DNA from 3 places in the Neobacillus solisequens genome. Region 3 is predicted to be linked to each of the others. Evidence: riboswitches for the same ligand, from Rfam matches in the RefSeq annotation. Region 3 holds a riboswitch; each other region holds the start of a gene.
What was found. A riboswitch is a leader RNA that binds a small molecule or an ion and turns the genes downstream of it on or off. The one in region 3 is predicted to bind glycine.
Positions count from the first base shown of each region.

Region 1 (4,978 bases), on a different contig from region 3:
TTCACTGTATCTGTCTTTATATTTTCCCCATTAATAATAACTGGAATATCGACAACGATTTCAGATTGGCGTTGTAATTCCGCTTTTAACGTTTCCCGTTCCTTTGTGCCAGGAGCATATGAATTGCCAGGCTCATTTGTAGGTGTTGGGATCTTGAAAATTCCGTTACTCATTTCATCCTCATTCCTTCCTCTTTCAATACTATGTTGTTCATATTAGGCAAAACTGGTTTTTCGAAAATTATTATAACATAATCTTTCTTTGATTGCGCTTTCTTTTAATCATTAAAAAAACAGCTTTGAATTTTAAGATTATTGAAGAATGGGTAAAAAATGAATAATATGCAGGGGATAATATTGACGAAAAGGGGAGTTCTGGATGTAAGAACTCATCCCTGTAGAGGTACGCATTTAGCGGGTCCCCAACTAAAGGATAGGCTATTTAGTTGGGGAAGCCATTTCTTCGCAAACTGATTTATTTATGGGTAACGTGATTTCAAAGGTAGTTAGATCATTGTTAGATAGACAATGAATTTTTCCGTTATGTTTTTCTATAATATTCTTACATACGAATAGGCCAATTCCCGTACCTAATTTCTTTGTGGTGTAAAATGGTTCGAAAATATAGGCTACTTCATCGGCATTTATGGTAGGTCCGTTATTAGAGATGACAATCTTGATGTGTTCACTGTCCACCTCTGTATTTATGTCAATTTTCCTTTGTTTTTCATCTTCCCTTACAGCATCGACAGCATTCATTAATAGGTTTAGAAAAACTTGCTTTAATTCATTTTGATCGCCGATTATCTTTATTTTGGGGTCTATTTTGGTATTTACCTTGATTTTACCATCGATAATGCTTGGATATAGAAAATCAAGCACTTCTTCTAAAATAAATTTTATGGTGATTTCCCCCATCTTACTTTCGTTAACTGTGTTCATTCTTGAGGTATGCAGGAACTGGGTAATTCTAAACTTAAGTTCTTCAAGTTCCTTGCTTACAATGTCTAAGTATGGTAATTTGGGATAATCATCTTTTAGTAGCTTAATAAATCCCATTACAGAGGTTAACGGGTTTCGAAATTCATGCACAAAGCACGAGGACATTTGTCCAAGAATAGCCAGTCGATCCTTATGTGTTTGGGAAATATAAAGGTTTTGTTCCTGCAGTTTTTTATCTTTCAATTCTGTGTATCTGGAAACAGCATGATAACAGAATAAATCAAACTGTCGATTGATTAGATCAATGATGAGTTGTAATTTTTCAATCTCGATTCCAGAAAGGTTTACGCATTTTACAATAAGACTTCGTCCAAGATTAACATTATAAACAAATTCACCAATGTTGATTTCCGCATCGACTCGTTGCTTGGCGATTTTGTAAGCTAATGATTGAATTTGGTCATCTGATAATTGTTTTACGAACGATTTTGATATAAATTCGTACATGATAAAACCGTTGTGTCTAATCAAGTCAATATCATCTTTGTCATTATGTACGATGATCTGTTCTTCCCATAAATCAATGAATTCTTTGTGATGCATTTTAAGAAACTGGCTCAGTTGTTGATAAACATGATCCATTTGGTCCGTTGATTCCATAAAAAGCCTACCTTTAATTTAGAATAAAAATCCCGTAAAGTTAGCTCCAATATACTGGATTTTTGAGTGCCTGTCACCCTAAGTAGGTAAGTTGTTAATAAAATTTAAAAAACTAAGCAGTCTCTTTGTCTAAAATGATATAGGGAAAAAATATTTTGTTGACAAAGTATTTAAATACTACTAAAATTAAAAATTATTTAACAATAATTTGCTCTATCAAAAAATTCAATATTAGCAAGCTATGATTGCTATGGATCACACTATAGCAGGAGCGGCTTCTGGAGAGACCGCGGGGTATCCGCGGCGCCGAAGGGTTCACAATCTCAGGCAAAAGGACAGAAGAGTACTGAATATGTATTTGTTATGCTACCAATGGGCAGTATGGCATCTATTATTTATTATTCTTATGACCATGAGATTGGAGGACATCCAATCTCTTTTTTTTATAGGGTTATATTTATTGCTCATTCATTCACAAGGAGGAGTTCACATTGGCACAGCAAGAGTTAAAAAGGAATTTAGCGAATCGTCATGTTCAATTAATCGCGATTGGAGGCACCATTGGTACCGGGTTATTCCTAGGGTCCGGGAAAGCCATTCAATTGGCGGGACCGTCCATTATGTTTGCTTATTTAATTGTGGGGATTGCCTGTTTTTTTGTCATGAGGGCACTGGGAGAACTCTTGTTGTCTAAGGCAGGCTATCAATCTTTTACAGACATTGCTGAGGACTATCTGGGACCGCGGGCAGCTTTCGTAACAGGTTGGACGTATTGGTTTTGTTGGATTATGACGGCTATGGCAGATGTTATTGCGGTTGGTGTATATGTACGATATTGGTTTCAGATCCCACAATGGGTTCCTGCCATCGTTTGTTTATTGATTCTATTTGGACTTAATCTATTAACCGTTAAGCTTTTTGGAGAATTAGAGTTTTGGTTTGCTTTAATAAAGGTCATTACGATCCTCGCATTAATTGGCATTGGAGTCATTTTGCTGGTAATGGGCTTCAAAACGGATGCAGGTGCCGTTTCTATTAAAAACTTATGGGAGCATGGCGGGCTTTTTCCAAACGGGGTTTCAGGGTTCTTACTATCCTTCCAAATGGTTGTCTTTGCCTTTGTAGGTGTGGAATTAGTGGGGGTATCGGCTGCGGAAACATCTAATCCTGAAAAAAATATCCCTTCCGCCATTAATAAAATACCTTTACGAATTCTGTTCTTCTACGTGGGTGCCCTGATTGTGCTTTTATGTATTAACCCATGGACGCAACTGAATGCGTCAGAAAGTCCTTTTGTTAAAACATTTAGCTTAGTGGGAATTCCGGTTGCCGCAGGTATTATTAACTTTGTGGTGTTAACTTCAGCAGCATCTGCTTGTAACAGTGGAATGTTTTCAACAAGTCGAATTCTTTTTAATTTAAGTAAAAATGAACAAGGGCCGGCTTATTTTTCAAAGTTGAATAAAAATCATGTGCCAGGCAACGCGCTATTGGTATCTACTCTAGTCCTTTCAGGGGGAGCGCTTTTAAGCAAACTGATTCCGGAACAGGCCTTTGGCATTGTAACCACGATTAGTGCCATTTGTTTTATTTGGGTTTGGGGTGTCATCCTCATATGTCACGTAAAGTATAAAAAGACTCGTCCGGATTTGCAGGCAAAATCCAAGTTTAAAGCACCGTTTACACCATTTGTGAATTACGCCGTTCTTGCGTTGTTTGCGTTTATTCTTATTATTATGCTGTTTGCAGATGCAACACGCCCGGCTTTATTGCTGACACCGATTTGGTTTGTTTTATTATTTACTTTATATTCAAGTAGAAAAAGAGGAGAGAAACGGATAAGAGTATCCGCTTAGAATCATCCTTAATAGATGCTAGCCCCTAGTATGTTCATTCGTTAACATACAGGGGGCTAGAACATTTATTTATTTACTTACCCCTCACTTTTACTCTGGTAAAACTAGGTCAACGATGGTTCCTAGCCCCTTTTTACTTCTAATAAAAATATCTCCATTATTTTCTCTGATTATTTTAAAGCAAACGGTGAGTCCCAAACCGGTTCCTCGCTCTTTGGTTGTATAAAAAGGTTCCCCTAATTTCTTGAGTATCTGTTTTGGTATGCCGTCACCGTTATCAATGATTCGAATTCTAAATTTTTTCTGACCAATTCGTTCGGATTTAACTCTAATTTTTCCACCCTTTGATACGGCTTCCAAGGAATTTTTTACAATGTTAATCAGTACTTGCTTCAGTTGCTTTTCTTCTATTGAGCGGGTTTCTATGTTAGCTTTTGTTTGAATCTCGATAGATACCTGGAGAAGAAGTGCTGTTGTATCGATTAGAATTTTCACATCATGAATCACTTTATTGATCAATACGACTTTTCCATTTTTAAAAGTGGCCTGTGGTTTGGCAATAAAAAGCAGTTCTCCGACTACCTCATTAATGCGGTCAATTTCATCCGAAATAATGGTTAAGTAATATTTCTCGTTCGTGTCCAATATGCTCTGATCCAATAATTTTATGAAGCCTTTTATCGAAGTAAGTGGATTCCTGATTTCGTGAGCTATTCCTGCAGCCATTTCACCCAATACTCTCAAGTTTTCTGATTTCACCAGCATTTCTTCGTCTTTTTTTCTCATCGTAATATCGGTGCCAAGGCACAAAGTATGGTCATGGTTTCCTTTAAACGAGATCGAGAGCGAATTCCATTCAGTAATCAGTTGTTCTCCATTACTAAAGATGACCACTTCATTTGAGTCTTGCTTTCTCTCCATTGATAGATATCGTTCAATGATTTCAGAGCCTTTTAAACCTATCAACTCGCTAGGTTTCTTATTACAGAGTTGTGCAAACTTCTCATTTACGAGGACAAACTCATCCTGATCGTTTTTGACATAAAGATAGTTCGGATAAATATTAAGGATAATTTCTAGGAAGTTTCTTTCCTCTTCTAGTTCCTGGTTAACTGTTTTAATAATTGCATTTTGCAAGATAAAATAAGTGACAATTAAAATGAATGCAGCAAAAAATGAATTTAATACTGAAAAAAATAGAGGGAACACCAAATATCCACTTAAAATCCCATTGATGTAGATAAATAATGAACCGAAAACAAGTGAACGATAAAATCTCGACAATTTTTTGTCTGGTAGTTGATGACAAATAAACAGGATTAAAAAGGATTGGACAAAGACCAATATAATATTAATAAGAAACGTAAGATTTAACGCCCCATAGGTGGGGATAAAATGAACAGGAAAAGATGGATAAGGCTGAATCCGATAAATTTTGACAACTCCAAAATGAGTTAAATTAAAACCATAAACGATTAAGCTAAAAAGCAAAAAAAAGGTAGAATGACTCTTAGTAAATAA
Region 1 covers NZ_JBKFGJ010000005.1:117,790-122,767, reverse strand. The annotation lists gene pruA (L-glutamate gamma-semialdehyde dehydrogenase) at 1-173, opposite strand, end outside; gene ACI3K6_RS07575 (histidine kinase N-terminal domain-containing protein) at 438-1,601, opposite strand; glycine riboswitch at 1,870-1,950, shown strand; gene ACI3K6_RS07570 (amino acid permease) at 2,093-3,457, shown strand; gene ACI3K6_RS07565 (ATP-binding protein) at 3,548-4,978, opposite strand, start outside.
Region 1: it holds a riboswitch for glycine, as region 3 does, so the genes downstream of both, ACI3K6_RS07570 (amino acid permease) here and gcvT (glycine cleavage system aminomethyltransferase GcvT) in region 3, are expected to answer to the same signal.

Region 2 (4,978 bases), on a different contig from region 3:
TGATCGACCCAATCGATTATCGAAGGCTGACTTGAAGAAGCTGGCAGATTCGGGTATGATATCGATCCAATCCCATACTGCCACCCACCCTGACCTAACCAAGATAACTGATTTTATCCATGAATTAAAGGATTCAAAAGGAAACATTGAGAAAATAACTGGTAAACCTGTGATTGCCGTTTCCTATCCGTATGGAAATTTTAATGATAGAACTATAAAGGAAACAAAAAAATATTATTTATTCGGTATGACGACTACACCTGGACCCTATGTAAAATCAGGCAGCAGTGATGAACACTATCTACTACCCAGAACGTATATAAAAAATTCAACAAGGTTAGAAGATTTTATAAAGATCGTTGAAGGTCCTAACGGTTACCACTGACAAGGTAATCGTTTTTTTATTTAATATGACAATATTTTCGTTTAAATACGAATATGTTCTTAATAAAGGGAGGGGGATGGGATGAACGGAAGTATAAGTGTGTGGGAGGAGCATTTGTTTTGGTTGGAAATTTTACAGGATCATGCGATATTTGTGCGGGACCATTTGGCGGTAGAAGAGGAGAAAGCAATGGCTGAAGCTCAAAACTTTGTTCAGACTTTTGCCGTTTTGCTGCAAAATCTTCAGCAGTTACCTCCAACAATGGATGTCAGCGATAATGAACAAATGACCTTTGCTAGCCAAGCTTATGCAACGGCTTATGCATATTTTCGATTTGAAGGCCGTATGCAAAATTTACGGATCAAGAACGAAATCAATTTAAATTTATCTCCGACGTATTTAAATGGCACATTGAGTGAGAATCAAGAATATTTGCGTCAGCTTACCTATTATGCCAATGGACAGACCCCTGTGCCGCTTCGTTTAGATCAGTTGTTTGATTTATGGTTGGAGGACCAGCTAGGTCACATTATCTTACTAAAAAATGTGATTGATCCAATTGAATTATCGGTTGAAAAGATGGGGGATTTTTATACACAGAAGTTTCAAATGTACATCCTTCAGAATCATCATATGAAAGGGTATTTAAGATTTACCGAACAAGGGTTTCCACGGCAAAGAGAGTTGGCGTTAGAAGTAGGACGAACCGTGATCCAAATGAATTTGTACATTAAATCAGTAATGGAAAAATACAAAAATGACTGGATCCTCAATAAAACAACATTGCGCTTTATAGAACATCATTTTCCAGAAACTTGCTATTTCATTAAAAAACTGGCAGAATTCTCACCAGAGCTTCATGCCGAAGGTTCTCATTGCTCGTTGAGAAAACCATCGTTCTTATAGTTATGTAAAAGAAAGAACCTGTGCCATTATTGAAGGGGCACAGGTTCTTTTCTTAGTTGATCAAGGCTTGAAGAGGTGCTGGAATTCTCCCGCCTCGGGAAATCATTTTTTGGGAGCTAAAAGTGTTGACACCCAAAACCGGGGCACGTCCAAGGAGACCTCCGAATTCCACCATTTCCCCTTCTTTTTTTCCGGGAACTGGTATGACCCTTACAGCAGTGGTTTTCTTATTAATCATACCAATTGCAGCTTCATCAGCAATTATAGCGGATAGAGTGGCAGGGGAAGCATCTCCTGTTAATGCGATCATGTCTAGACCGACTGAACACACACAAGTCATTGCTTCAAGTTTCGACAGTGTCAAGGCTCCTTCGGTAATTCCTCGAATCATCCCATTATCTTCACTGACAGGAATAAATGCCCCGCTTAAACCGCCGACATAAGAACTGGCCATGGCTCCACCTTTTTTTACAGCATCATTCATTAGTGCTAAGGCGGCAATGGTTCCATGGGTACCGACCCGTTCCAATCCAATTTCTTCGAGAATCTCAGCAACACTATCGTTGACCGCATTTGTAGGGGCCAATGACAAATCCATAATACCAAATGGGATGCCAAGGCGCTCAGCAACTACACGGCCAATTAACTCACCAGCACGGGTTATCTTAAAGACCGTTTTTTTAATAATATCGGATACTTCACCTAAATCTGCATCGGGATAACGTTTTAGAGCATTCAATACTACACCAGGACCACTGACACCAACATTGATCACCGCTTCACCCTCACCAGCTCCATGAAACGCTCCTGCCATAAATGGATTATCTTCAACCGGATTACTGAAGACTACAAGCTTGGCGCAGGCAATTCCATTTTGATCCGCTGTTAGTTCAGCTGCTTCTTTGATGATGAACCCCAATTCTCTGACAGCATCCATATTAATCCCGGTTCTTGTAGTGGCAACTGAAACGGAAGAGCATACTCTCTCTGTAACACTAAGAGCCCTCGGCAATGCTTGAAGCAAAGTATGATCGCCTTTTGATTGTCCTTTATGAACAAGGGCCGAGAACCCGCCAATAAAATCTACACCCAATTGTTTAGCAGCTTTATCCAATGTTTTAGCAAGCTCTACGGTTTGATCTACAGTTGCGTTACCAAGAATTTCGGCAATCGGGGTGATGGAAATTCGTTTATTGATAATGGGAATCCCAAATTCTTTTTCCACTTCTACCGCAACACTTTTAAGATTCTTAGCGTATGTGGTGATTTTCTCATACACTTGCAAATTCATTTTTTCAAAATCGGAATCTGCACAATCTCGTAAACTAATCCCCATTGTAACAGTCCGAATATCTAGGTTTTCCATTTGCACCATTCGAATGGTTTGCAAAATCTCATCCATTGCAATTGACATCCTACGATCGCTCCTCATTAAATTCTGTGCATTGCTTGGAATATTTCCTCTAATTGAAGGTGGATTTTTAAGCCCATGTCTTCACCAATTAAAGCTAATTCGTCCCGCACTTTATTTAAATTGTCATTCCCTGAAACATCAATGATCATCATCATTGTAAAAAAATCCTGTAAAATGGTTTGACTGATGTCAAGAATGTTCATATTGTTTTCTGCTAATACGGTTGTGACACGCGAGATGATCCCAACCTTGTCCATTCCAATTACACTTACTACTGCTCTTCGTAGTTCCATTTTTTCACCTCATAAAATATAAATAAAAGAGATTGGATCAACTCCAATCTCAAGTAAGAAGAGTGCGCAAGTGGTTATGCACAACATTCTCTCCTGTCCTTTTGCCTGAGATTGTGAATCCTTCGGCGCCGTAAACTCTTTTACGATCTCTCCAGAAGCCTCTCCAGCTATAGTGTCACCCATAGCCTTCATCGACTGCTTTATTGAATTAAACAAATGTTAACAAATTAATAGGAATTCAGTCAATAAAAATATTTTAATATTTTCATAATTGTCACAATCTATCCTGCAAAACTGACCCATGGAAAAAGTCGATGCATATATTAATTGGAAAGATTTCCAGGTGAGGTGGAAATGGAAATGATAACAGCTAGTATCGGTGGTAAGACTTATCGTATTCCAGACGATTTGGAGACCTATTTCAAAACCTTCCGATCACATGTGATTGGAATGAATCAGGAGTATATTACTCCCTATGGCAAGAAAAAGATCATTTATGCAGATTGGACAGCCAGCGGAAGGCTGTATCGCCCTATCGAGCAGAAAATTTCCGAGGTTTTTGGACCATTTATGGCTAATACCCATACTGAATCGAATGTAACCAGCTTAATGATGACGGGTATGTATCAACAGGCAAAAAACATCATTAAAGATCATGTCAATGCCCATCCGACTGATGTCGTTTTATTTGATGGATTCGGAATGACTTCTGTTATGAATAAATTTCAGAGGATATTAGGATTTAAACTACATGAAAAATATAAAGATAAATGCACTGTACCTGTGACGGAAAGACCTATTGTCTTTATAACCCATATGGAACACCATTCTAATCAGACTTCATGGTGTGAGTCAATGGTGGATGTAGAAATGATTCAGGCAGATCAAAATGGGTTGGTTGATTTAAACCACTTGAAAAACTTATTAGAGCAATACCAAGACCGTACAATAAAAATTGGGTCTTTTACTGCCTGCTCGAATGTTACAGGTATTCAAACTCCCTATCATCAATTAGCCAAAATCATGCACCAACACGGTGGGGTATGCTTTATAGATTTTGCGGCATCAGCCCCCTATATCAACATAAATATGCACCCAAAAGACCCGCTGGAAAAATTGGATGCGATTGTTTTTTCACCACATAAATTTTTAGGAGGACCCGGGACGAGCGGTGTTTTGGTGTTTGACTCTAAATTATACGGAAATAAAGTTCCCGATCACCCTGGAGGTGGGACTGTTACATGGACAAATCCATGGGGCGAACATCATTATTATCCAAATATCGAAATTCGTGAGGATGGGGGAACTCCAGGGATTTTACAAGCAATACGAACTGCACTTTGCATTCAATTAAAAGAACAAATGGGCATCGAGAATATCGTAAAAAGGGAGAAACAACAAATATCCATACTGCTGCCTATGTTGAAAACAATCCCAGGACTTCACCTATTAGAAGAAAATCAGACGAAGCGCTTAGGAATCGTATCTTTTTATGTAGACAATATTCATTACAATTTAATCGTTCGTCTGTTAAATGACCGTTTCGGCTTCCAAGTCAGGGGAGGCTGTTCCTGTGCTGGGACATATGGTCATTACCTCTTCCATATCGATAAGAACAAGTCCAAACAAATTACCGATCAAATTGACCAGGGTGATTTTTCAACGAAACCGGGGTGGGTACGATTTTCACTGCATCCGATCATGACAAATGAGGAAATTCTACTGTTTGTTCAGGCTATTAAGGAAATAGTAGAAAATATCGAGGAATGGAAAAAAGATTATCGATATGATGCTAAAAGCAACGATTATTTTTATATCCATTTTAAAAGAGAAGACATGTCGCCACTTTTTCGAATGGAATAATGGAAATTATTACTGTCTTAATAGTAATTTTGATAATTATAGCGAAAATGATGAGAAAATGTAAAAAATTGACAGTTAATTAGTTGCGAGTTAAAATTAAATTGTAATAAATCATAG
Region 2 covers NZ_JBKFGJ010000018.1:139,902-144,879, forward strand. The annotation lists gene ACI3K6_RS17300 (polysaccharide deacetylase family protein) at 1-385, shown strand, start outside; gene ACI3K6_RS17305 (DUF2935 domain-containing protein) at 467-1,291, shown strand; gene ACI3K6_RS17310 (PFL family protein) at 1,344-2,705, opposite strand; gene ACI3K6_RS17315 (ACT domain-containing protein) at 2,723-2,998, opposite strand; glycine riboswitch at 3,082-3,163, opposite strand; gene ACI3K6_RS17320 (aminotransferase class V-fold PLP-dependent enzyme) at 3,359-4,861, shown strand.
Region 2: it holds a riboswitch for glycine, as region 3 does, so the genes downstream of both, ACI3K6_RS17315 (ACT domain-containing protein) here and gcvT (glycine cleavage system aminomethyltransferase GcvT) in region 3, are expected to answer to the same signal.

Region 3 (4,978 bases):
ATATGTATGTTTTTGGAGCATATCTGACAGTTTTCTTCGCCGGTTTTACATATTGGACAACGTTCATGATGCCGCTTGGAGGCGGAGAGTAAGCGATTTAAAAATAGAAGAAGGTGACCAGCAAATGGGGCACCCTCTTCTTTTTTCTTTTTTAAACGGCATTCTCTGTCAAATAAAAAAGACCGCCATTAATAAATGAAATATGGATTCTTGGTTCATACTGTTCTCTTAAGGCCTGTTTTTCTGTCTCATAACTTTCGTTTTCCTCTTCTACATCCTCATAAAAATGCTCCAGTAATTTTAAATCCTTATCCCACCGCTCTCTAGCTTTATCAGCCCATGAGTGATCCTCTGTTTCAATGATTGATTTAAGATAATTTTCGATTCGTACCATTCCGCTTTTTGGTTTTACTAATGGTGAAAGAGTGAAGGAGTAATCCGGAATTTTAGGTGTTAAGGAAATGTTCAGCAGACGTTCATGAAAATTCTCTACCATCATTCCGTTAATCAATTGTAAACCAATTGATTTGAACACATCACGCTTCCGATCACATTGGTAGGATAGTTTGACATTCATACATAACCAGGGCATCAAAGCAGTTTGACTTTTAACGTGGCCATGATTTTCATAAAGACGAATATATCTTGATAAATTTTTGGTTGAGCCGAAGATTTGATGCAGTCTTGGAGATCCAAAATGAATCGTTTCACCTTTTATGTGATCAGGTGTTGCGTCTGGATTCGTAATTAATGTCAGCTTCATTGGATTAGGAACGCCACTTGTTTTTTCCAAATAGTGCCAGTAAAAGGGGCGATTCATCAGTTCTTTATCTAAATCAATGGTTAATTGGACATCTAAATAGCCTGGGGCATTATCCAGGATCGGGCATTCGTTCGCTTGGAAATACTTTAAAAGAAAATTATGAATTTCCTGCTGCTGCATGGGATTCTCCTTTCTTCATACTCTCTGCAAATTCTATCATTGAGGTTAAATTTTCCATTTTGATCCGCATCTCACCTTCAGTGCTAGAACCTCCGAAAATATCCATTATATGATCCTCAATATTACCAAACTCCAGCTTTGTTAATATATCATCAAGCTCCCCAATTACTTTTTCAAATAGTTCAATTTTTTCGTAAAGAAGCTTTAATATATGTTCCTCGACGGTATTTTTGATAGCAAAATTATAGATCATCACGTCATTTTCCTGACCCAAGCGATGAATCCGACCAATTCTCTGTTCAAGTCTCATCGGGTTCCAAGGCAAATCAAAGTTAATGATATGATGACAAAATTGTAAGTTAATTCCTTCGCCGCCTGCTTCAGTAGCAATAAGGACTTGAGCATGCTTTTGGAATAATTCCCGCATCCAGTCTTTTTTTCCGCGTTTAAACCCACCTCGGAATGGCACTGATGTAATGCCATGCTGCTTTAAATACCATTGTAAATAAAGCTGAGTGGCACGGTATTCTGTAAAGATAATCACTTTATTATTGATCTTTTGTATTAGTTCAAGCGCCTTTTCTGCTTTTGAATTGGCTTGCACAGCTTCCACTTTTTTTATTAAAAATTCAATTTGCTCTTCATAGGCACGAGGAGGGTTCTCCTTTTTTTGAAGCATATTTTTAAGCGTATAAAAAACGGCCTCCCTGCTGCTGCATGCTTCGCGCTGTAAAGTCATCACTGAAAAGCTGCTCGCCTGAACCCAATCGCCTTCGTTTCTTAGAGATGTGATGGATTCATATAGCTCTTTTTCAGGCTGAGTAAATTCGATTGGGATGGTTTCCACATGTCTTTTCGTCCACTCAATCCCGGTATCGGCCCTCCGATTTCGAATCATGACTTTATTTACCAACTCTTTTAGATGTTCATCATCATTTAACGAGCGAGAATCCCGTTTATATTTTTCATAAAAAGTAGTTTCACTTCCTAAGTGACCCGGCTTTAATAGTGATACCAAGTTAAAAATCTCTTCTATTCGGTTTTGGATGGGAGTTGCTGTCAATAACAAACAAAATTTCTTTTTAAGACTTTGAACAAATTCGTAGTTTTTGGTTTTATTATTTTTTAGTTTATGTGCTTCATCAATAATAATCAGATCATAGTCCTGCTGGAAAATGATATCACGATGTGGATTCCGCTTGGCTGTATCGATGGAAGACACAACAACATCACAACTTTCCCAAACATAGCTTTTTCGTTGAGTAATGGCTGGTATGAAAAATTTGCTGTTTAATTCTTGAGCCCATTGGGTGACTAATGATGCAGGGACTAAGATGAGTACTTTCTTTACCAAGCCGCGAATCATGTATTCTTTTAAAATTAATCCTGCTTCAATCGTTTTTCCTAATCCAACCTCGTCAGCAAGAATGGCTTTGCCATTCATATTTTCAATAACTTGTTTAGCTGTCTCAAGTTGATGAGGGAGTGGAGTTAAGTTGGGAAGATGTGAAGGGGCTTGCAAACCTTCAAAATCCGGAATCACCAAATGTTTCTCCACCTCAATCGCCAACTTAAAAAGCTCCCAGTTTCCCCATGGTCCATCATGCTCGACTCTATGTAAAAAATCATCCTGCCAAGAGGAATCAAATTCAATTTCAACCTTCATATTTTCATCTCCTTTTAATACTTGTTCAGCACTAAAAAATGATTGCTCGAAGCATTGCTTTAATGGTAGGATGATAATAGCTTTGAAAGTTTCAAATATTTGCATTAGCAAATAAATTTTATAAGTATGTTTAGTATCACCAATTTGGAAAATATTATAAATGCGGATGACAACAAGAGGAGAGACTACCTTGGTAGCGCCGAAGGAGCAAGCATGTAATGTGAATCTCTCAGGCAAAAGAACTCTTGTTTGACGCGGCTCTGGAGAGCGCTGCCTCGTGCAGCCACCAAAGGGGAAAGCCATCAAAGGTAAACTTTCAGGTGAAAGGACAGGGACCTTCTTTTTTACAAAGGGGGGTGTCTGTCCTTTTTTGTGTCCTCTCATTCGGAGAAAGAATTTCCAGTGATTGAAAAAGTGGTTTTGTGTCTTTTGAAAAAGGCAGTTTCATAATAATTTGAATTTCAAGGGGGATGATTAAGTGGTTGAATTAAAACGTACTCCGCTTTTCGAGGTTTATAAAGAATATGGCGGGAAAACGATTGATTTTGGTGGATGGGAGTTACCGGTACAATTCTCCAGCATTAAGGAAGAACACGAAGCTGTTCGCTCGAAAGCTGGTCTATTCGATGTGTCCCACATGGGTGAAGTCGAAGTAAAAGGAACTGACAGCTTGGCCTATTTACAAAAAATGATGACAAACGACATTTCAAAGATCCCTAACGGTGGTGCCCAATATACAGCCATGTGCTATGAAAACGGGGGGACAGTAGATGATCTGCTTGTCTATAAAATTGAGGATAACCATTACCTCCTTGTAGTGAACGCATCTAATATCGAAAAAGATTATAGCTGGCTAGAAGCACACATTGAAGGTGACGTCTCAATAAAAAACTTATCAGAAAAAATGGCTCAGCTTGCCCTCCAAGGTCCGCTGGCGGAAACTGTGTTACAGAGGTTGACCAAGGCAGATTTAAGTCAAATTCGCTTTTTCAAATTTCAACAGGAAGTTGATATAAATGGAAGAAAAACCTTGGTCTCCAGAACAGGATATACCGGAGAAGATGGCTTTGAGATCTATTGTTCATCTGAAGATGCCGTTGACCTTTGGAATGTAATTCTCGATGCTGGAAAAGAAGATGGAGTGGTGGCCTGTGGCTTAGGTGCTCGTGATACCCTTCGTTTTGAAGCTAATTTGGCTCTTTATGGTCAGGAATTATCTCCAGAAATTTCCCCATTAGAAGCAGGTATTGGTTTTGCAGTAAAGTTGAAAAAAGAGGCAGATTTTATTGGAAAAACCTCGTTAGTGCAACAAAAAGAAAAGGGATTATCGAGAAAGATTGTTGGTATTGAAATGATTGACCGCGGTATCCCGCGCCATGGCTACCCGGTATATGCGGGTACTAACCATATCGGTGTGGTCACTACCGGAACACAGTCACCAACATTAAAGAAAAATATTGGTCTAGCCCTAATCTCAACAGAATTTACTGCTGTTGATTCAGAAGTAGAAGTGGAAATTCGCGGAAAACGATTAAAAGCTAAAGTCATTCCGACACCTTTTTATAAAAAAGAAAAGAAATAGTAGAAGGGAGTAAGAAAGATGAAACATCGCTATTTACCAATGACAGAACAAGATAAACAGGCCATGCTTGAGAAAATTGGTGTTTCCACCATCGATGAGTTATTCAGTGATATTCCTGAAAAAGTGAGATTTAAAGGTGAATATAACATAACTGCGGCTAAGTCGGAACCTTCTTTGATGAAGGAACTATTTAAAATGGCAAGTAAAAATGCTGATTTAAAAACCAATACCTCTTTCTTGGGTGCAGGTGTATACGATCACTATATGCCGGTAATCGTTGACCATGTCCTATCAAGATCAGAATTTTATACAGCCTATACACCTTACCAGCCGGAGATTTCTCAAGGAGAGCTGCAAGCCATTTTTGAATTCCAGACCATGATCTGCGAACTGACTGGAATGGATGTCGCCAACTCTTCCATGTATGATGGCGGAACAGCACTTGCTGAAGCAGCCATGTTAAGCGCCGGACATATGAAACGAAAAACCATCCTAGTATCAAAGGCAGTACACCCGGAATCCCGTGAGGTTCTTAAAACGTATGCGAAAGGTCAATATCTTGAGGTAGTAGAAGTGCCAGTAAAAGATGGCGTTACTGATCTTGATTCGTTAAAGGAATTAGTGAATGATTCTGTTGCGACCGTCATTGTTCAATATCCAAACTTTTATGGCAGAATCGAACCTTTAAAAGAGCTAGAGGAAGTGATTCATGAACAAAAAGCCATGTTTGTTGTGTCCAGCAATCCACTTGCACTAGGTTTATTAACTCCACCAGGGAAATTTGGAG
Region 3 covers NZ_JBKFGJ010000013.1:103,627-108,604, reverse strand. The annotation lists gene ACI3K6_RS14275 (DUF2626 domain-containing protein) at 1-92, shown strand, start outside; gene ACI3K6_RS14270 (YqhG family protein) at 152-943, opposite strand; gene ACI3K6_RS14265 (DEAD/DEAH box helicase) at 921-2,609, opposite strand; glycine riboswitch at 2,776-2,864, shown strand; gene gcvT (glycine cleavage system aminomethyltransferase GcvT) at 3,088-4,191, shown strand; gene gcvPA (aminomethyl-transferring glycine dehydrogenase subunit GcvPA) at 4,210-4,978, shown strand, end outside.